3 regions of the Amycolatopsis sp. NPDC051371 genome follow, and region 1 is predicted to be linked to each of the others. Evidence: riboswitches for the same ligand, from Rfam matches in the RefSeq annotation. Region 1 holds a riboswitch; each other region holds the start of a gene.

Evidence for each region. A riboswitch is a leader RNA that binds a small molecule or an ion and turns the genes downstream of it on or off. The one in region 1 is predicted to bind S-adenosylmethionine.
Region 2: linked by a shared signal. The riboswitch ahead of thrC (threonine synthase) and the one ahead of AB0M59_RS24625 (aminotransferase class V-fold PLP-dependent enzyme) in region 1 are both predicted to bind S-adenosylmethionine.
Region 3: linked by a shared signal. The riboswitch ahead of AB0M59_RS39405 (ATP-binding cassette domain-containing protein) and the one ahead of AB0M59_RS24625 (aminotransferase class V-fold PLP-dependent enzyme) in region 1 are both predicted to bind S-adenosylmethionine.

What each region holds. Positions count from the first base shown of each region.
Region 1 is NZ_JBFBAG010000020.1:127,507-134,655, reverse strand. It holds gene AB0M59_RS24635 (potassium/proton antiporter) at 1-1,373, shown strand, start outside; gene AB0M59_RS24630 (M23 family metallopeptidase) at 1,692-2,348, shown strand; SAM riboswitch class IV at 2,438-2,551, shown strand; gene AB0M59_RS24625 (aminotransferase class V-fold PLP-dependent enzyme) at 2,589-3,947, shown strand; gene AB0M59_RS24620 (hypothetical protein) at 4,017-4,661, shown strand; gene lspA (signal peptidase II) at 4,739-5,311, shown strand; gene AB0M59_RS24610 (RluA family pseudouridine synthase) at 5,308-6,237, shown strand; gene AB0M59_RS24605 (AsnC family protein) at 6,409-7,149, opposite strand, start outside.
Region 2 is NZ_JBFBAG010000006.1:89,978-97,126, reverse strand. It holds gene AB0M59_RS10165 (DMT family transporter) at 1-304, opposite strand, end outside; gene rpsT (30S ribosomal protein S20) at 661-921, shown strand; gene holA (DNA polymerase III subunit delta) at 1,003-1,983, opposite strand; SAM riboswitch class I at 2,120-2,253, shown strand; gene thrC (threonine synthase) at 2,267-3,532, shown strand; gene AB0M59_RS10145 (ComEC/Rec2 family competence protein) at 3,611-5,992, opposite strand; gene AB0M59_RS10140 (ComEA family DNA-binding protein) at 5,989-6,708, opposite strand; gene AB0M59_RS10135 (DegV family protein) at 7,061-7,149, opposite strand, start outside.
Region 3 is NZ_JBFBAG010000042.1:78,031-85,179, forward strand. It holds gene AB0M59_RS39400 (4-(cytidine 5'-diphospho)-2-C-methyl-D-erythritol kinase) at 1-587, opposite strand, end outside; gene AB0M59_RS39405 (ATP-binding cassette domain-containing protein) at 659-1,672, opposite strand; SAM riboswitch class I at 1,866-1,972, opposite strand; gene rsmA (16S rRNA (adenine(1518)-N(6)/adenine(1519)-N(6))-dimethyltransferase RsmA) at 2,111-2,947, opposite strand; gene AB0M59_RS39415 (transglycosylase family protein) at 3,029-4,456, opposite strand; gene AB0M59_RS39420 (TatD family hydrolase) at 4,744-5,580, opposite strand; gene metG (methionine--tRNA ligase) at 5,590-7,149, opposite strand, start outside.

The DNA of each region.
Region 1 (7,149 bases):
ACCTCGCGATCGGTGTGCTGCTGGGCGAAGCCGGCTTCGGCATCCGCTTCGACAACCCCGAGCTGACCCAGTCGCTCGGCCTCGCCGCGCTCGTCATGATCCTCGCCGAAGGCGGGCTGACGACGCGCTGGTCGGCGGTGAAACCCGCGCTGCGCACCGGGATCGCACTGTCCACTGTGGCCGTTGTGGTGAGCGTCGCGGTGACCGGCGCCGCCCTGCACTGGCTGCTGGGTCTCGACTGGCGGTTCGCGCTGCTGTGGGGCGCGGTGCTCGCGTCGACCGACGCGGCCGCGGTGTTCTCGGTGCTGCGCTCGGCCGGGATCGGCAAACGGCTCACCGGAGCGCTGGAGCTCGAGTCGGGCATCAACGACGCGCCGGCGTACATCGCCGTCGTCGTGCTGGCCGAAGGCGCCACTGTGGACTGGACGCTGCCGCTGCTGGTCGTCTACGAACTCGCGGCGGGCCTGGCGATCGGGCTCGCCTTCGGCTGGCTCGGCGGGCTCGCGCTGCGCAAGGCCGCGTTGCCGGCGACCGGCCTCTACCCGCTCGCCACGGTCGCGGTGTGCGTCGTGGCCTACTCGTCCGGGCAGCTGCTGCACGCGTCCGGGCTGCTCGCCACCTACGTCGCCGCGCTGGTGCTCGGCAACTCGCGGCTGCCGCACCGCTCCGACACGCTGTCGTTCGCCGAGGGGCTCGGCTGGCTGGCGCAGATCGGGCTGTTCGTGCTGCTCGGCCTGTTCGCCTCGCCGGGCCGGTTGCTCGAGGCGGTGGTGCCGGGCCTGGTCGCGGGCGCCGTCGTGCTGCTGCTGGCCCGGCCGATCTCGGTCGTGCTGGCGATGCTGCCGTTCCGGCTGCCGTGGCGGGAACAGGCATTCCTGTCGTGGGCCGGGCTGCGCGGCGCGGTGCCGATCGTGCTCGCCATGATCCCGCTGTCGCAGGGGGTGCCGGGCGCGCAACGGCTGGTGGACGCGGTGTTCGTGCTGGTCATCGTGCTGACGCTGGTCCAGGGCGCGACGCTCGGGCCGCTCGGGCGGTGGCTCGGGCTGGCGAAGAAGTCCGAGCCGCACGAGATCGAAGTCGACTCTGCGCCACTGGACGAGCTGGGCGCCGAGCTGCTGCAGGTCCGCATCCAGCTCGGGTCGAAGCTGCACGGTGTGTACCTGTCCGAGCTGCGGCTGCCGGTCGGCGCGACGGTCAGCCTGGTTGTGCGTGAAGGCGCCGGCTTCACACCGCAGAAGACCAGCCGGCTCCAGGAGCACGACCAGCTGCTGGTGGTCACGACGAGCGTCGTCCGCGACTCCGTCGAGCGCCGCCTCCGTGCGGTGGACCGCGCCGGCCGCCTGGCCCGCTGGAAGGGCGAGTCGGGCCGTTAACCCGTTCGTGGTCGCGACCGCACCGTGACCGATCGGACGACTCGGGTCGACCCCGGAATCACGCGTGACGCCTCTCCAGTCACGCGTGATGCCCTTCCAATCACACGCGATGCCTCCTCAGTCACGGACGATGCCCTGAGCTGGCCGTTGTCCGGTGCTTGTCCGGTTTCCCCGTCGACCTGGTGATCTTTTCCCGCGAGGGTGAGCGGCCCTCGCGAAAAGATCACGTGATCTTCCCAGTGATCCAATCTTTGGCTTACTGTGCGCTCGATCCGGTTAGTTCGAATGGGTGAGCGTTAGGTCAAAGGAGTACGCACGGTGACAAGACTGGACGTTCGTGGGGCGGTCTTGGCGGCCGCGATGACCGCCGTCCTCGGGCTGGCCGCCGCGCCGGCCGCGATCGCGGAAGTGGCTCCGTTCCCGGCGCTCGCCCTGCCGTTCAAGGCCGGCCAGCAGGTCTACTCGGCCGGCATCCACTCCGACGACGGCAGCACCGGCGTCAAGAACGCCATCGACTTCAGCCCGGCCGACCGCACCGTGCGCGCGCCGCTGGCCGGCACCGTCCACCTGCAGCACTGCGCGGGCGGCGACTGGGTGACCATCGACCACGCCGGCGGCTGGCGGACCGGGTACTACCACATGGAAGGCATCGAGGTCACCGACGGCGAGCACGTCGAGGCCGGGGCCGAGCTCGGCTCGACCGGCAACGCGCTGCCGTGCGGCGGCAGCAGCACCGGCGCCCACGTGCACTTCACGCTCTGGACCCTGCCGGACGCCCCGGCGGCGAACTGGGACGGCAAGTCGTTCGCCGAGGTCTCGACGACCGTGGCGGCGGCCAGCGGCGAAGCCGTCGACGGCAAGACCATCGGCGGCTGGCGCTTCACCGCGGGCGCCGAGCAGTACACCGGCACGGCGACGCACCTCGCCGACAGCGCCGTGACGCAGCTGCCGGGACGCTTCCGCGCGAAACTCTGAGGTCCGTGAAGGCGGAGCCTGTGAGCGGCGTCTCAGAATGTGAGTCGGGGGTTGGCCGCCGGCGGCGTTCTCGGTTACCTTCTGGCTCAGGTCATGAGTGCCAGCGCGAAGCCCCGGCTTGCTGGCCGGCAACCCTCCTACCGCGGTGGGGTGCCCCGGGTGAAGACCGGGCCGGTCGCGGGTGCGACCGGCAAGCGCGGGCCCCTCGCCGGGGTCCCCCGGACCGCCGAGGAGGCACCGATGACTCTCGCCATCGATCGCACCAGGACGACCACCGCTCCGGTTGATTTCCCTGGAACCCTTGTCCCGCAAAGCATTCCGGCCGTCGCCGGAGCGTCCCTGCGGGTTCCGCTCGTCACCGGCGAAACCGTCGGCTACGCCAACCTCGACCACGCCGCGAGCGCCCCCTGTCTCGACGCCGTCCGCGCGAAGGTCGACGAGTTCCTGCCTTGGTACGCGAGCGTCCACCGCGGCGCCGGCTTCGCGTCGCAGGTCTCGACGCGCCTCTACGAGCGCACCCGCGACGTGCTGCGCCGCTTCGTCGACGCCCGCCGCACCGACACCGTCGTCTTCACCCGCAACACCACCGACTCCTTCAACCTGCTCGCCCGCAGCCTGCCCCGGCACACCACGGTAGTCGTCTTCGACACCGAGCACCACGCCGCGCTGCTGCCGTGGCAGGGCCCGAACGTCCGGCGGATCCCGACCCCGCGCACCCGCCTCGCCGCAGTGTCCGCTGTGGACGAAGCCCTCGCGGATTCCCCGCAGGGACCGCGTTTGGTGGTCGTGACCGGAGCGTCCAATGTGACCGGTGAGCTCCTGCCGGTGGCGGAGATCGCCGCCGTGGCGCGCAAGCACGGCGCCCGCATCGCGCTCGACGCCGCCCAGCTCGCCCCGCACCGCCGGATCTCGATCAAGGAGCTGGACGTCGACTACGTCGCCCTGTCCGGCCACAAGCTGTACGCGCCTTTCGGTGCGGGCGCGCTGATCGGCCGCGCCGACTGGCTGCGCGCCGCGCGGCCGTACCTCGCCGGCGGCGGCGCGACCAAGCTCGTCACCGAGGACGCAGTGGTCTGGAACACCGGGCCCGAGCGCCACGAAGCCGGCTCGCCCAACACCGTCGGCGTGTACGCGCTCGGCGTCGCGTGCGAGACGCTCAGCGAGAACTGGGACGCCGTCGTGGCGCACGAGCAGGCTCTGCTCACCCGGCTGCGCAAGGGTCTCGAAGGCATCCCGGGCTGCGCCGAGCTGCGGCTGTTCGACGCGCCGGTCGACCGCGTCGGCACGGTCAGCTTCGTCGTCGACGGCTTCGACCCGGGCTGGGTGGCGGCCGTGCTGTCCGCCGAATACGGCATCGGCGTCCGGGACGGCGCTTTCTGCGCGCACATCGCGGCCCGGCGGCTCATCGGCGTCACCGGCGGCGACGGGCGGCAGGCGATCCGCGTGAGCCTCGGGCTGGGCAGCACGGAGGAGCACGTCGACCGCGTCGTGCTGGCGTTGCGCCGGATCGTCGCGCGCGGGGCCCGCTGGGAGTACGCGAAGGTGGACGGCCGCTGGGCCCCGGTCGGCGACCCGCGGGAGCTGCCGCCGTTCTGCTGAGCGGCTCGCCTCGGCCGCTCGTCTCGAGGACCGTCCTCGTCGCCGGGTGTTCGCCGCTATCCTGCCCGGATGGGGAGTTCGCGGCGGTCCTGGTTCCCGTTGGCGGCGCTGGGGTTCGCGCAGCTCGTGATGGTGGCGGTCGCGCTGATCCCGGCCGATGCCACCGCCACCGGCGAGTTCGTGAACATGCGCGGGTACCAGCTGAGCCAGAGCCTGGCCGGCCTCGGCACCGGCGGGGTCGGCGGCACGAGCTTCCCCGACAACCAGCTCTCGGGCACCGCCACCGCCACCGCGGTCGACGTCGTGCCATCGGCGACGCTCGGCTGGCTCGCCGGCCTCGCCTGCGTGGTGCTCGCCGTGGCGGGCTGGTACTGGCTGAACCTGCGCCGGGCGGAGACACCGCCCCGGCCCGTCCGGTTCGTGCTCGGCACCCTGGGCGCGCTGGTGGCCGTCCCGCTGCTGGACCTGGTCGGCGCGCTCGAGCTGCGGCTGCCCGGGGACGTGCGGGGCGCGCTCTTGGCGGCGCTCGGCCTCCTGGTGCTCGCCGCTTACGAACGCAGCTGGTTCGTGCTGGCCGTCACCGGCGTCTTCGTCCTGGTCACGGTGGTGTTCCCGGCGCCGCCGGCCGGGGCACTCGTGGCGGCGGGCGTCCTGTTCGGGGCCGCGTTCGCCGTGCTCCTGCGCGGACCGGTCACCGCCGCCGACACGGCCTGACCAGCGACGTGGAGAATGGAGCGGTGAGCACCGACCCCAGCCACTCCGAACCCGACACCGCCGCGCCCGAAGAGGCGGTGCCCGAGCCCGTTGCCGAGACGCCGGTGAAGCCGCTGCCGAAGCGCCGCGTGGGCTGGGTGTTCGCCGTCGCGGTCGTGTTCTGGGCGATCGACCTGGTGACGAAGAACCTGGTCGCCGCCAACCTCGAGGGCAAGGAGCCGCTGAGGATCCTCGGCGGGCTCATCTACCTGCAGGTGATCCGCAACCCGGGTGCGGCGTTCTCGATGGCCACCGGCATGACGTGGGTGCTCGCGCTGGTCGCGCTGGCCGTCGTCATCGCGATCATCTGGCTGTCCCGGCGGCTGCGCTCGATCGGCTGGGCCATCGGCCTCGGTCTGGTGCTCGCCGGCGCCACCGGCAACCTGACCGACCGCATCTTCCGCGCGCCCGGCGGGCTGCAGGGCCACGTCGTCGACTTCATCTCGGCGTTCGCCCCGAACGGCAAGGGTTTCGCGATCTTCAACATCGCCGACTCGGCGATCTGCGTCGGTGGCGCGCTGATCGTGCTGCTGTCCCTGCTGGGCAAGGACTACGACGGCACGTCGACCAAGGACAAGAAGAAGGCCGAGCAGCCGGAGGAACAGGCGTGAGCTCGAGGATGCTCCCCGTGCCCGACGGGCTCGACGGGATGCGGGTCGACGCCGGCCTCGCCAAGCTGCTGGGCCTTTCGCGGACCGTCGTCGCGGAGCTGGCCGAATCCGGCGACGTGCTGCTCGACGGCCGTCCCGCCGGCAAGTCCGACCGGCTGTCCGGGGGCGGGCTCCTGGAGATCACGCTGCCGGAGCCGGCGAACCCGGTCGAGGTCATCGCCGAACCGGTCGAGGGCATGCGGATCCTCCACGACGACGACGACATCGTCGTGATCTCGAAGCCGGTCGGCGTCGCCGTGCACCCGAGCCCGGGCTGGACCGGCCCGACCGTGGTCGGCGGCCTCGCCGCGGCCGGCCTGCGCATCGCGACGTCGGGCGCGGCCGAGCGCCAGGGTGTGGTGCACCGGCTCGACGCGGGCACGACCGGCGTGATGGTGGTGGCCAAGAGCGAGCACGCATACACGGTGCTGAAGCGCGCGTTCAAGGAACGCACGGTCGACAAGGGCTACCACGCGATCGTCCAGGGCCACCCGGACCCGATGCGCGGCACGATCGACGCCCCGATCGACCGCCACCCCCGCCACGACTACAAGTTCGCGGTCGTCCAGGGCGGCCGCCCGAGCGTGACGCACTACGAGGTGGTCGAGGCGTTCCGCGCGGCGTCGTTGGCGCACATCAAGCTCGAAACCGGGCGGACGCACCAGATCCGTGTCCACTTCTCAGCGCTGAAGCACCCGTGCGTCGGCGACCTGACGTACGGCGCGGACCCGGTCCTGGCCCGCCACCTCGGCCTGAGCCGCCAGTGGCTGCACGCGAAGACCCTGGGATTCGCCCACCCGGCGGACGGCCGCTGGGTCGAGTTCGAGTCGGAGTACCCGGACGACCTGGCGAAGGCCCTGGAGATCCTGCGCGACGAGAGCTACTGATCGCGCTCGGCAAGTTGTTCGAGGTTCGGGCCGCTGGAGTCAGGGCGTTCGCCGAGCCCGAGCCGGAGTCGGTAGCCCGGACCAAAGGTCTTGAATGAGTCATTCAGGACCTCCGAAGACCTGAATGACTCATTCAAGACATTCGCACCGGCCGCGGCGCGACGAAAGCTACTAGTCCTCGATCGACCAGGTCAGCGTGCGCTCGTCCGGCTCCGGCCGCGGGCTCCAGCGCACCGACACCACCCGCGTCGCGTCCGGGAGGACGTACACCGTGTGGCCGCCCAGGGTTTCGCCCGGCTGGACGCCGATCTTGTGCGGCGGGCGGGACGTCAGCGACACCGGGGCCTTGCCGATCGCGGCGCCGTCGGCGGCGAGCAGCTCGAGGTAGTTGTCCGGCAGCGACGCGAACGGGATCGCCCCGCGGTTGGTGATCTCGGTGTGCACGACCACCGCGCGTTCGCCCTCTTCCAAGCGGTAGCCCGCCGCGCTGAACAGGTAGTCCGCCGGGTCCTGAACCTCCAGTAGCTGCACCGAAAGCTGCTCGCCCTCGAGGCCCTGGGTTTCCAGGACCTCGCGGAGCCGGCCCTTCTTGCCCCCGGCCGGAGCCGCGGGGCGGCCGGGCTGGTCACCGCGGGCCCACGAGGCCGTCTGCGGCAGGCCCCACGTGCTCACCACCGGATCCGGCGGCGGGGCGAACTGCTGGGGCGGCCGCGGCGGGCCCGGGTACCGCCCGGACGGCGTCCCCTGCACGTTGTACGGCCCCGAGGGCGCTCCTTGGACGTTGTACGGCCCCGAAGCCGCACCCTGCACGGTGTACGGACCGGACGGCACCCCGTGCGGGCCCGGCGGCGGCATCGGCGGCGCGGGCTGCTGCGGCACCGGCTGCGAAGGCGGGAACTGCTGCGAGGGCGG
Region 2 (7,149 bases), on a different contig from region 1:
CGGTGCCCCGCGCGACCGGGTAGACGACGGAGAGGTCGCCCACGCGGTACCCGCGCTGCAGCACGATGCCGTAGGCGATGTGCAGCACCGACGTGACCACCGCGGCCACCAGCCAGCTCCACTGTGGACGTTGCGGCTCGACGACCAGCAGCACGACCGTCACCGGCAGGAGGACGACCGCGGAAGCGGTGTAGTAGAGCCAGACGAACTGGGTGCCGCCGGAGGAGATCCGCTTGGCGGCCAGGTTCCACGCGGCGTGCACGACGGCCGCGATGAGGACGAAGGACAGAGCAGTGGTGTTCACGGGACCCCTTACGGGTTTTCGCGCGCGCGAAAACCGGGTCCTCCAGGCTTTTGCCCCGTCAGATGAACGACCGGCCGTCCGGGCCCGCCGATGGTGCCGCTCGGACCAGGCCCACCGGTCCTGGTTGTGTGGTGCGGAGCGCGCGGACCGGCGACGGAACCCTAGGCACTACCGCGGCCCACCGTACTCCTGGTGATCGGCCCGGCGCAGGTCCCGGCGGCGGGGGTCGCGAGCTGGGCTGTTAAAGTTGTCGCTCGCTGCCCGTGCGGCATTCCGTCATGGAGGAAGCCTGCTCTTTCGAGCGGGGCCAATTCAGCGCGGCGGCGAATCTCACCGAGTGAAACAGGAGTTGCCCTATGGCCAACATCAAGTCGCAGATCAAGCGCATCACGACGAACGAGAAGGCGCGTCTGCGCAACCAGGCGATCCGGTCCTCGGTGAAGACCGCGATCCGCAAGGTCCGCGAAGCCGCCGAGGCCGGCGACAAGGCCAAGGCCGTCGAGCTGCAGCGCGACGCCGCCCAGAAGCTGGACAAGGCCGTCTCGAAGGGCGTCCTGCACGCCAACCAGGCCGCCAACAAGAAGTCGGCGCTGGCGAAGCGCGTCAACGCGCTCTGAGCCGGTCGATTTCTGGCTGTTTGATCTCCAAGAAGGCCCCGGCTTCGGCCGGGGCCTTCTTCATGTCCGGGGCAGGCGCGCTCAGCGGTCGCCCTTGGCGGCCGCCACCTGGAGGACCGCGCGCTCCAGTGCGTAACCCGGGTCGGCTGCGACACCCTTGACCTCGGCGTTCAGCCTCGCCACCACGCGCATCGCCGTCGCCAGGCCGTCCTGGTTCCAGCCGCGGGACTGGCCCTGGGCCTTGCGGATCTTCCACGGCGGCATGCCCAGCTCGCCGGCCAGCTGATTCGGGTTGCCCCGGCCCGCGCCCGAGACCCGGGCGATCGTGCGGACCGCGTCGGCCAGTGCGTCCGCGACCAGGACGTGCGGGACGCCCAGCTGCATCGCCCAGCGCAGCGACTCCAGCGCCGCCGAGCGATCGCCGCTCACGGCCTTCTCCGCGACCGCGAACCCGGTCACGTCCGCGCGGCCGCGGTGGTAGCGGCGGACCGCTTCGGCGTCGACGGACCCGCCGGCGTCCGCCACCAGCTGCGTCGCCGCCGAGGAGAGTTCCCGCAGGTCAGAACCCACGGCATCGATCAGCGCGGCGACCCCCGCCGGGTCGATCTTGCCGCCCGCGCGGCGCACCTCGTGCCGCACGAACTGCTCGCGCTCGGCCGGCTTGGTCATCTTCGGGCACTCCGTGACCTCGGCGCCGGCCTTCTTCAGCGCCGCCGGAAGCGTCTTGCCCGCCTTGCTGCGGCCGCCGCCGGTGTGCACGACGACCAGGACGACGCCGTCCGCCGGGTCCTTCAGGTAGGACGCCACCGCGTCGGACAGCTCCTGCGAGATGTCCTGCGCCGACTCCAGGACGATCACGCGGCCTTCGCTGAACAGCGACGGGCTGACGAGTTCGGCCAGCTCGGGGGCTGTGAGATCCGACACCCGGACCCTGGTCAGCTCGGCCGTGGCGTCGATCGCGCGGGCCGCCGCGAGCGTCTCGCGGACGGCGCGCTCGATCAGCAGTTCTTCCTCGCCCAAGACCAGGATCAGCGGGGCCGGGGCGGTGGCTTGCGCGGTCACGGAAGGATCCTCTCACTTGCGGTGTCGTGCGCCCGCTCCGGTGATGTCGAGCGGCCACCATGGCACGGCGTGAGCGCCATGTCGTACGGTGTCCTGGAGGCAGCGCGCCGGTTGGCGCGCGCCGACAACCGAATACCGCTCATCCAGAGGGGCAGAGGGAACGGCCCGACGAAGCCCCGGCAACCGGCGTACAGCCCGTCATCCCGCGATCGCGGGGTAGCTGACGACCACGGTGCCAATTCCGGCCCGCTTCGGCGGGGCAGATGAGGAAAGGAACCTCGCGATGACCGCCACCCTCGGAACGTCCTCCACCACCAAGACCCCGGATCTCGGTCCCGCTGTCGAACTGGTGTCGAAGGAAGAGGGCCACCGGCAGCCGCTCGCCCCCGAGTTCGTCTCCGCCGAGGACTTCTCGCCGCTCGAGGTCGCCTACGACTTCGGCCGCGTCCGCCGCGAAGACATCGAGGCCGGCCCCAAGAACATCTGGCGCTACAAGAAGCTCCTCCCGGTCCCGTCCAACGTCGAAGAGATCCCGAACACCGAGCCCGGCGCGACCCGGCTCATCCGCGCCGACCGCCTGGCCAAGGAGCTCGGCCTCAAGCGCGTGTGGGTCAAGGACGACACCGGCAACCCGACGCACTCCTTCAAGGACCGCGTCGTCGCCGTCGCGCTGGCCGCGGCCCGCGAGTTCGGGTTCGAGGTGCTCGCCTGTCCGTCGACCGGCAACCTGGCCAACGCGACGGCCGCCGCGGCGGCCCGCGCGGGCTGGCGGTCGGTCGTGCTGATCCCGAAGACCCTCGAGCGCGCCAAGATCCTCACCACCGCGGTCTACGACGGCGACCTGATCGCCGTCGACGGCAACTACGACGACGTCAACCGCCTCGCCACCGAGCTCGCCGGTGAGCACCCGAAGTGGGCGTTCGTGAACGTGAACGTCCGGCCGTACTACTCGGAAGGCTCGAAGACGCTGGCCTTCGAGGTCGCCGAGCAGCTCGGGTGGCGCATCCCGCCGCAGATCGTCGTGCCGATCGCCTCCGGTTCGCAGCTGACCAAGGTGGACAAGGGTTTCCGCGAGCTGGGCCAGCTCGGTCTCGTGGACGCCAGCCCGTACAAGGTGTTCGGCGCCCAGGCGACCGGCTGCTCGCCGGTGTCGGCCGCGTTCCGCGCCGGCCAGGACGTCGTCCAGCCGGTGAAGCCGGACACGATCGCCAAGTCGCTGGCAATCGGCAACCCGGCCGACGGCCCGTACGTGCTCGACATCGTCAACCGCACCGGCGGCGCGATCGAGGACGTCACCGACGAAGAGGTCGTCGAAGGCATCCGGCTGCTGGCCCGCACCGAAGGCATCTTCACCGAGACCGCGGGCGGGGTCACCGTCGCGACGGCGAAGAAGCTGGTCGAGACGGGCAAGCTGGACCCGGACGTCGAGACGGTGCTCCTGATCACCGGCGACGGCCTCAAGACCCTCGACGCCGTCGAGAACCACATCGGCCCGAAGGCGACGGTGGCCGCGTCCGCCAAGGCCGTGAACGAAGCGCTCGGTTACTGACGTCCACCGCCGGGGCGGGCCTCCTCGGCCCGCCTCGGCGAGTGCCTCCTTTCTCGTTGTAAGGCAGGCGGTTTCCGTTCAGCGGCGGGGCGGACCACGCGGCTCGCCCCGGCGCGCTACCGCCGGGCCGGCCGGGTCACCGACCACCGCGGTGTCGCCGTCCACGTCGGTCCGCGTCACCAATGCACCCAGTGCCGTCAAGGTGTCCATTGTGGACTTGTTCGGGTGCCCGTAGGTGTTGCCCGCGCCCACGCTGACCAACGCCACCCGCGGCGCCACGGCCGCGAGGAACGGCGGCAGCGAATAGCGCGAGCCGTGGTGCGGGACTTTCAACACCTCCGCCTTCAGGTCGTCGCCGTCGGCCAGCAGGTCGGCCTGGGCCGCCAGCTCGACGTCGCCGGTCAGGAGCACCCGGCCGGCCGGGGTCCGCGCTCGCAGGACCACCGAGCTGTTGTTGATCGTCGTGCCGTCCTGCTGCCCGGCCGAGCGCTCCGGCACGTAACGCGGGCCGAGCACGTCGAGTGACAGCCCGGGCCACGCCAGCCGCTCCCCCGCGTTCAGCTCCACCAGCGGCACGTTCTGCCGCTTCGCCTCCGCGGCGACCTGCCGCCACGCCCACTCCGGCGCCCGCCCCGGGCCGACGGCGATCCCGCCGACCGCCCGGCCGTCGAAGACCGACGCCAGCCCGCCGATGTGGTCGGCGTGCAGGTGGCTCAGCACCAGCAGCGGGATCCGGTCGACCGCCAGCCGGTGCAGGCACTCGTCCACCGGGCCCGGCTCGGGTCCGGTGTCCACGACGACCGCACGTCCCGGCTCGGTGGTCGCCAGCACGACCGCGTCGCCCTGCCCGACGTCGCACTCGACCATCGCCCAGTTCCGCGGTGGCCACGCCGGCGCGAGCACCCGGACCGGCACGAACACCAGGAGCGCGCCGACGACCAGCACCGCCATCGCCAGCCGCACGCGCCGGTGACGGGCGGCCAGCACCAGCACCACCAGCACGGCGGCGGCGAGCAGGCCGCCCGACCAGCCGCCGGGCCAGGCGACGACCGCGCCGGGAGCCCGCGCGCCATGGCGCGCCACGGTGATCAGCCACCGGGCCTCCGGATCGGCCAGGTGCACCAGCACCTTCCCGGCGTCCGGCCACCACGGGCCGAGCACCGTCGCCAGCACGCCGAGCACCGTCGCCGGGGCCACCACAGGAGCGGCGAGGACGTTGGTCAGCACCGAAACCAGGCTCACCGAGCCCGCCATGCCCGCGATGACCGGCGCCGTCACCAGGAAGGCGGCCAACGGGATCGCCAGTCCTTCGGCGAACCCCGGCGGGACGCCGCGACGAGCCAGCGCGGTGGCCCAGCGGGGCGCGATGAGGACCAGCCCGGCCGTGGCGAACACCGACAGCGCGAACCCGAAGTCCGTCGCCATCGCCGGATCCGTCACCACCAGCACGCACACCGCGAACGCCAGCGCCGGCAACGCCGAGCCTCGCTTGCCCAGCGCAAGGGCCAGCAACGCGACCGCCGCCATCACCCCTGCCCGCAGCACGCTCGGCTCCGGCCCGACCAGGACGAGGAAGCCGGCCAGGCACGCGCCGGCCGCCACCGCCGACAGCCGCGGCCCGAGCCGCAGCAAGCGCAGCAACAGCAGCACCGCGCCGCACGCCACGGCGAGGTTTCCCCCGCTGACAGCGGTCAGGTGGGCGAGCCCGGCGGTGACGAACTCCTGCTCGACCCGCGGCGACAACCCACTCGTGTCGCCCAGGACGAGCCCCGGCAGCAGACCGGCCGGTTCGTCCGGCAGGACCTGGCACAGGTCGTGGAGTCCGGCGCGCAGCCCGGCCGCGGTCCGCTGCCACCACGGGGCCGGCCCGAGGTCGCCCGGCGGGCCGCGCACGGACAGCACCGCGACGGTCAGGTCCGAGCCGCGCGGCGGCATCAGGAGCCCGGTCGCCGTCACGTCCTGGCCCGGCAGCAGCGAAGCCCACTGAGCGACCGGCGCCAGCAGCAGGACGCGTCCGGACGACGTGACCGGCCGGCCGTCGACCGACGCCGTGCGGACGTCGGCCGTCAGCACCACCGACCGGGCACCGGCCTGCTGATCGGCATAACCGGCACTGCGCACGGGCTTCGGGCGCTCGGCGACGACGACCCGCAACGACGCGGGCAGCCCGTCGGCCGAAACCGCGCGGAGGTCGTCACGCTGCGCGTCCCGGATCCGCCAGGCCACCGGTCCCGCGGCGACGAGTCCCAGCACCAGCAGGGCCGCTGCCGCGCCGAGCGCCCGGGGACGCCCTCGCGCCCGCCAGAGCACCAGCCCGGCGAGCACCGCCGAAGCGAGGCCGACGGCGATCGCCGTCCACCAGCCCAGCAACAGGCCGCCGAGTGCGGCGAGCCAGCACGCCAGCGCCGCCGGGACGAGCCGCATGTCCTGCCGGGTGTCGGTCGTGGGAAGGGTGCTCATCCGACCGTCACCTGCTCGCGCAGCTTTTCGAACTTGCTTTCCCCGATGCCGCCGACGTCGCGCAGTTGCTCGACCTTCGTGAAGCCGCCGTGCTCGGTGCGCCACTGGACGATCCGCTGGGCCGTCACCTCGCCGACGCCGGGCAGCGTGTCCAGCTGGTCCGTACTCGCCGCGTTGAGGTCGACCTTCGCGCCCGCCGGCGCACCGGCCGGCGCGGTGGCGGGCGCCGGGATGCCGACCGCGAGCTGCTCCCCGTCGGTCACCCGGCGGGCGAGGTTGAGCGCGCTCAGGTCCGCGCCGGGCTCGGCGCCGCCCGCGGCCCGCAGCACGTCCGCGACGCGGGCGCCCTGGACCACGGTGACCAGGCCGGGCGACCGGACGCGGCCGATCACGCTGACGACGAGACCGGCCTGGGGTGCGGCCCGGGCCGACGCCTCGCTCGCCGGTTTCGCGCTGGGCAGGGCGGGCGGTGGCTCGGGCGCCGGCGGGCCGCCGAAGAGCGCGACCGAGCCGAGGACGATCACCACGACCGACACGAGGACACCGGCGAACGCCCACCGGCGGCGGCCGGCACCGGCCGGTCCGCCCGGCAGCCAGCGCCGGACCAGCCGGCCGCCGGGCCCGACCGTGCTCGCGTCGGGCGAGAGCTGGTCGGCCAGCCAGGCGAGCCGGTCGTTGACGGGAGGGCCCGGATCCCGGGCGGGCTGCTCGAACACACGATCGACGTTAGGGCTCGCGGGGTGGCGTCCGACAGGGGTGCCGCCGCGTCCTGTGGACAACCGGGGTGATGTGGACGGATCCACCCCACCCGGGCCGGGAACGGCCGTTTCCGTCGTACCCGGGTGGCATGCTGGAGGGTTCGGCGTGCCGGCGTGCCGGCGTGCCGGCTGTTGTGCGTCCGAGTCTCGTCGACAGCGCGGCGGCGAGTGCGAACGTCTTGAATGACTCATTCAGGTCTTCGGAGGTCTTGAATGACTCATTCAAGACCTTTGGTCCGGCTACGCGCCTGGCCGGGCCGGGGCCCCGGCTCAAGCGGCCCGGACGTCGAACGACTTGCCACGCGCGACGCTAGCGGCGGGAGGGAACCGTCCGCTGGACGACCACCCCGAGCACCCCGGGCCCGGTGTGGGCTCCGATCACCGCCCCCAGCTCGGAAA
Region 3 (7,149 bases), on a different contig from region 1:
AGGCGATCCAGCTCCTTGAACACCTTCGGCGTCGACAGCCCTTCGGAGTCGAAGGCCAGCACCCAGTGGAAGGTGTGCCGCGACAGCACCGGGACGAGTTGCTCGCCCCGCCCGGTGCCCAGCGCGGTGCCGCCGTAGAGCGCGAACGGGACGTCGCTGCCCAGCCCGGCGGCGATTTCGGCCAGCTCGTCGCGCGTGACGTCGAGGTTCCACAGGCTCGCCAGCCCGACCAGCGTCGCCGCCGCGTCGGCGCTGCCGCCCGCCATGCCGCCCGCGGCCGGGATGCCCTTGCGCAGCACCACCCGGACGTTCGGCTCTTCGGTGCGGCCGACGTGCGCGGACAGCGCTTCGACCGCGCGCCAGGCCAGGTTGGTGCCGTCCGCGGGCACCGAGCCCTCGCCCTCGCCGTAGATCTCCAGGCCCGGCTCTTCGGTGACCGCGACGGTCACCTCGTCGGTCAGCGACAGGGCCTGGAACACGGTCACCAGCTCGTGGTAACCGTCTTCGCGCAGGTCGTCGACCGCCAAGTGCAGGTTGATCTTGGCCGGGACCCGGACGGTGACTGGGGGCGGAACTACGGCGAGCACCCGACCAGCCTACGTGCCCGCGAAAACGCCCCGATGCGAAGTGCGCATCGGGGCGTTTTACGGGAGCGAACTCAGGCTGCCGCGACACCCTGCGGGCCGCGCGCGGTGTGCGTCACGTGACCGCCGCGCTCGGCGACCCACGCCAGCGCCGCGTCGGCCCGCTCGCCGCGGACACCGAGGCGGAACCGGCCGACCGGGGTGTCGCCGATCCGGGTCAGGCCGCCGCCGATCGTGGCGAACTCGACGTCGAAGCGGCCCGCCGCCTCGGGCAGCAGCGCGCCGACCGACGCGAAGCCGACCAGCACGACGTCTGCCGAGCGGTCGTAGCGCGCCACCTGCGCGCGGGTCGTCTCGATCGCCGGCAGCAGCGCCTGCGCGGTGCGGCTCGTGGGGTTCGAGACCAGGTCGAGGACGGTGCCGCGCTCGACGACCGTGCCGTCTTCGAGCACCGCGACGTCGTCGCAGACCCGGCGGACCACGCCGGCGTCCGGGGTCGTGACCACGATGGTGGTGCCCAGCTCGGCGCGGGCGCGGTCGAGCACGGTGAGCACCGCGCCGGCCTCCTCCGGGTCGATGCCGGCGGTCGGGTCGTCGGCGAGCAGCACCGCCGGGGCGGCGGCCAGCGCCTTCGCGACCGCGACGCGGCGGAGCTGACCCTCGGTCAGCTCGCCGGGACGCTGAGTCGCGCGCTGGGTCAGGCCGACGAGGTCGAGCAGCGAGCCGACCCGGCTGCGGCGCTGCGGGCCGTCGATGCCGAGCTGCTCGAGCGGGGAGGCGATGTTGCCGGCGATCGTGCGCTCGGCGATCAGCTCCGGCTTCGTCGAGACGACGCCGAGCTGGCGGCGGATCTCCCGCAGGCGACGGCCGTCGAGGGTGCCGGTGTTGAGGCCGTCGAGGCGGACGACGCCGCGGTCGGGCCGCTCCTGCAGCGCGATGCAGCGGGCGAGGACGGACTTGCCGGACCCGGCCGGGCCGACCACGCCGAACAGCGAGCCGGCCTGGACCTCGACGCTCACGTCCCGCAGGGCGACGACCGAGTTTCCGTTGGTGGCAAAGGTTTTGGACAGATTTTCGACGGTGATCACGAAGGCTCCAGAAAACGGGGTGCGCGGAGGACGCGGCACCCGGCCGCAAGCGAAGTCCGTCCTTTATGGACGGTGCGTGAAGAAGAGGTGGACCGGCTCGGACAAGCTCAGTTGGAGCGCCGACATGCGGTCACGGAGCGGCGGCCTTCGTCGACTACGCGACGCTTGGTCAGGAGCAGGGGGCGAGCGACCCTCTTCATCGGAAACGGCCTCCATCGGTCCTGGCGGTAGCACCTGCCCTGTGGAGGGTGGTTGCTGCGACTTCGGCGAGCCAGGTCTCTCAGTCGCTCGGGATGGACACTTCCGAGTAAAGCCGATCCCGAGGAGCGAAAGCAAGCCTGTTGGCCCAGATCACACGAGTGGAGGTGTCCGAATCGCGAGATGGCACGTCAAGAGGCGTATTTTCGCCGGACCGCGTTGACTTCCACAGTGGACGTGCTAACGCGCGGCAGCCAGCCTCGCGAAGTCGTGCACGCCGAGCTGCTCGCCCCGGGTCTTCGGGTCGATCCCGGCGGCCGTGAGCAGCTCTCCGGCCCGCTCGGCCGACCCCGCCCAGCCGGCGAGCGCGGCGCGGAGCGTCTTCCTGCGCTGTGAGAAAGCCGCGTCGACGAGGCCGAAGAGCCGATCGCGGTCGTCCGACGCCGGAACGTCACCGCGTTCGAAGGCGACGAGCGCGGAGTCGACGTTCGGCACCGGCCAGAACACCGAGCGCGGCACGGCGGCGACCTTGCGCGCCGGGCCGTACCAGGCGAGCTTGACGCTGGGCACGCCGTAGATCCGGCTGCCGGGACCGGCCGCCATCCGGTCGGCGACCTCCGTCTGGACCATGACGAGGCCGGCCTTGAGAGACGGAACCTCGGCGAGCAGGTGCAGCACGACCGGGACGGCGATGTTGTAGGGCAGGTTGGCGACGAGCGCGGTCGGCTCGCCCAGTTCGCCGCGGGTGACGCGCAGCGCGTCGGCCCCGACGACGGTCAGCCGTTCCGCGGCTTCGGGGGCCCGTTCGGCGACGGTCTTGGGCAGCCGCTCGGCGAGCTTGGGATCGATCTCGACGGCGACGACCCGCGCGCCGGTGGCGAGCAGGCCGAGGGTGAGCGACCCGAGCCCGGGCCCGACCTCGAGGACGACGTCGTCCGGACCGACGTTCGCCAGCTCGACGATCCGCCGGACGGTGTTGGGATCGTGCACGAAGTTCTGCCCGAGCTTCTTGGTCGGCCGCACGTCCAGCTCGGCCGCCAGCCCGCGGATCTCGGCAGGTCCCAACAGTTCAACCACCGGTGGAGCTTACCGATGGGGCAGCACGCACACGCGAAACGGCCCCCACCTCGGCGAGGTGAGGGCCGTTCGAAAAGCGGGTCAGGCCTTCTTGCCGCAGACCGGCCAGGCGCTGTAGCTGCCGCCACGGCCGGCCTTGACCTTCTCCGCGATCGCGATCTGCTGCTCGCGCGAAGCCTGGTTCGGGAGCGCCGCGTACTCGTCGCCGCCGTAGGCGTCCCACGTGCGCTTGTCGAACTGGAGGCCGCCGTAGTAGCCGTTGCCGGTGTTGATGGCCCAGTTGCCGCCCGACTCGCACTGCGCGATGCGGTCCCAGGCGGAGCCGTCGCCGATGGCCGGCGTCGGGGCCTGCTTGGTGCCGACGTGGACGATCTTCGGCTTCGGCTGGGTGATGACCTGCTCGGAGATGCTCTCGCGGGAGACCTCTTTGCCGTTCTTCTGCGTGACCTTGTAGGTCACCATCTTCTCGCCGGGAGTGCCCGGGTCCTCGACCGAGGTCTTGCCCTTGGCGAGGTCCGGGTCGTCGACGCGCTGCTCGGGCGGGTCGATGCTCTCCTTCTGGACGACCGTCGAGACGCCGGTGCGGCTGATGTGCACCTCGGCGCCGTCGGTCAGCTTGACGTCCAGGCCGCCCTCGGCCTGGTCCTCCGGCCCCAGGGTGAGCTTGTACTCGCCCAGGAACTCCTTCGTCGTGACCGCGGTCGTGGTGATCTTCTTCGGCTCGTTGGCGCCGTCGTAGAGCGTGATGTTCTTGAGGGTCTTGATCTCGACGGTGGCGCCTTGGAGGGGCAGCTCGCCGTCCTTCGGCATCGACATCCACGTGCCGGGCTTGTCCACGCCCGCCATGCCGAGCTGGCCCAGCGCGTCGCCGAGGTGCGTCGCGCGGACCCAGGAGGTGTGCTCCGAGCCGTCGACGATCATCTTCAGCTGACGGCCGCGCTCGAGCTTGATGACACCGCCGTCGCCGACCTCCGCCTGCGGGGACGGGGAGAGCGAGTCGTGCGCGCCGACGGACAGGCCCGCGTCCTCCAGCACCTCGCCGACGGTGTCGCCGAACGAGTGCACGGTGGTCTGCTGGCCGTCGACGTCGACCGTGATGCTCTTGTTCATCGCCAGCGCGGCCGCGCCGCCGCCGGCGACGCTGATCATGACGCTGAGGACGGCACCCTTGAGGAAGCGGCGCTTCCAGACCTTCGAGGTCTGGCGCATGCTCTCGTCCAGCGCGGCCCTCTTGGCCTGCGGGGACGCGGTGCGGTCCGCCTCGATCTCGTCCGGGATGACGATCGGCGGCAGGTACGTCGTCTCGGCGTTGATGAGCCGGATCAGTTCGTCGACGTCGACGTCGATCTCGGCCATCATCGCGTCGGCGTCGGGGCCGAGCGCGGCGAGGATGTCCTGCTGCGTGATGTTCGGGTCGTCGGAGAAGTCGAGCTGGCCGTAGGCGGTGTCCTCGTAACGACGATCGAGGACGGCCGCGGAGCGCGCTCCAGCCTGTCTGCTACCTGTCACCGGGTCGTTCCCTTTCCCAAGACGCCGTTCGGGGCGGCATCTTTACGTCTGGGCCCGCAGCCGGCGCCATCGTCACGGTCCCGGTCGTACCTACCCGGTTCCGCTTCCCCGACGTGCACTGACGTGACTGTGGGCGTAACAGTCGGCAACTGCAGTCTGCAGTACCGACCGGCACGATCACGGGACAGTAACGGGTCCCGCCGGGTTGCGCAAACACCCCCCGGAGTGTCGTGATCCCCGTCACTCCATCAGGTGGACGATCAAGGAACCCTGATGTCGCAATGCGTTCAACCCGTTGTGACACTGGGGAGTCGGTACACGCGCTCGGCAGTGGTCCGGACCGATTCGGCGACTTCGTGGACAGCTTCGCCCCTGAGCGCCGCGAGGTGACGGACGGTGTAGGCCGCGCCGAACGGCTCGTTCGGCCGCCCACGGAACGGGTGGGGGGTCAGAAACGGTGCGTCGGTTTCGACGAGGTACTGATCGGCCGGGCAGAGCCGGGCCGCCTCGTGGAGCCCCTTCGCGTTCTTGAACGTCACCGTGCCGGCGAAGGAAAGGACGTATCCCGCGTCGACGCACTTGCGCGCCATTTCGGCGTCGCCGGAAAAACAATGGAAGATTACGGCATTCGGCGCATTCTCTTCGGCCAGGATGCGCAGCACGTCGTCGTGGGCCTCGCGGTCGTGGATCATCAGGGGCTTGTCGAGCCGCTTCGCGAGGTCGATGTGCCAGCGGAACGCCTCCTGCTGGGCGTCGTGCGGCGAGTAGTCCCAGTAGTAGTCGAGGCCGGTCTCGCCGACCGCGACGACGCGGTCCTGCGCGGCCAGGCGCTCCACTTCGGACTTCTCGGCCTCGCCGAACTCCTTGGTGCGCGTCGGGTGGATCGCGACGGCGGCGAACACCCGGGGGTCCCAGGTCGCCGCCTCGGCGGCCCAGCGGGCGGAGGCGAGGTCGTCGGCGACCGTGACGACGCGGGCGACGCCGGCGCGCTCGGCGCGGTCGACCATGGCCGTGACATCGGCCGCGGTGACCGCGCCGCACGCGTCGAGATGGGTGTGCGCGTCCACCACCGACACCGGGAGCCGGTCCGGGACCGGCGGCAGCTCGCGCTTCTCGTCACCCATGCATACCTCTTACTCCTTGGTGATCGGCGCCCACTCCGGGCCGGTCTCGCCGAGCGCCGGGTCGAGCTTCGTGAACAGCGGGGACGGCTTGGCGAGCGGCTTGCCGACCTCGATCGGCTTCGACTCCCACTTCGCCTGCTCGCCCGCGTAGTCGCCGGTGAGGATCGGGTTGACCCGGCCGGCGATGTCGAGGTCGTCGACCTCCTTGAGCTCCGGCTGGGCGGCCCAGACGCCGGTGCCGCCGAGGGCCTCGTGCACCTTCTGCGCCGAGTGCGGCAGGAACGGCGTCAGCAGCGTGTTGGCGTCGGAGACGACCTGCAGCGCGGTGTGGAGCACCGTGTCGCGCCGGGTGGGGTCGTCCTTGAGCTTCCACGGCTCCTGGTCGGAGATGTACTTGTTCGCCGCGGTGACGACCTTCATCGCCTCGGCCGCCGCCAGCTTGAACCGGGACCGGGCCAGGTGCGCGCCCGCGGTGTCGAAAGCCTTGCGGGACAGGGCCTTCAGGTCCTCGTCGGCCGCCGTCGGGGCCTCCGGGCGCGGGATGGCGCCGACGTTCTTGTGCGCCATCGAGATGGACCGGTTGACCAGGTTGCCCCACTCGTTGGCCAGCTCGAAGTTGGTCCGGCGGACGAACTCGTCCCAGGTGAAGTCGGTGTCCTGGGTCTCCGGGCCGGCGACCGAGATGAAGTACCGCAGCGTGTCCGGGCCGAAGTCGCGCAGGAAGTCCTCGACGTAGATGACGCGCCCGCGCGAGGTCGAGAACTTCGAGCCGCTCATGGTGAGGAACTCGCTGGAGACGATCTCGTCCGGGAGGTGGAGCTTGCCGTACTTGCCCGGCTCGCCGCCCTTGTCGCCCTCGCCGTTGTGGCCGAAGAGCAGGGCCGGCCAGATCTGGGCGTGGAAGGTGATGTTGTCCTTGCCCATGAAGTAGTAGGACCGGGCGTCGGCGTTGTTCCACCACTCCTGCCACGCGTCCGGGTTGCCGGAGCGCCGCGCCCACTCGACGCTGGCCGAGAAGTAGCCGATCACCGCGTCGAACCAGACGTAGAACCGCTTCAGCGGCTGGTCGCGCCAGCCGTCGAGGGGGATCTTGACGCCCCAGTCGAGGTCGCGGGTGATCGGCCGGGGCCGCATGTCGTCGATCAGGTTCTTGGTGAAGTTGAGGACGTTCGGGCGCCAGTCGTTCTTGGTGCCCAGCCAGTCGCCGAGGGTCTTGGTGAACGCCGGCAGGTCGAGGAAGTAGTGCTCGGTCTCGACGAACTTCGGCGTCTCGCCGTTGATCCGCGACTTCGGGTTGATCAGCTCCGCGGCGTCGAGCTGGTTGCCGCAGTTGTCGCACTGGTCGCCGCGCGCGCCGTCGTAGCCGCAGATCGGGCAGGTGCCCTCGACGTAGCGGTCGGGCAGCGTGCGGCCGGTGGAGGGACTGATCGCCCCGCGCGTGGTCTTCGGCACGACGTAGCCGTTGCGGTGCAGCGCCAGGAAGATCTGCTGCGTCACCTCGGCGTGGTTGCCGGTCGTGGTCCGGGTGAACAGGTCGTAGGAGAGGCCGAGGCCCTGCAGGTCGTTGCC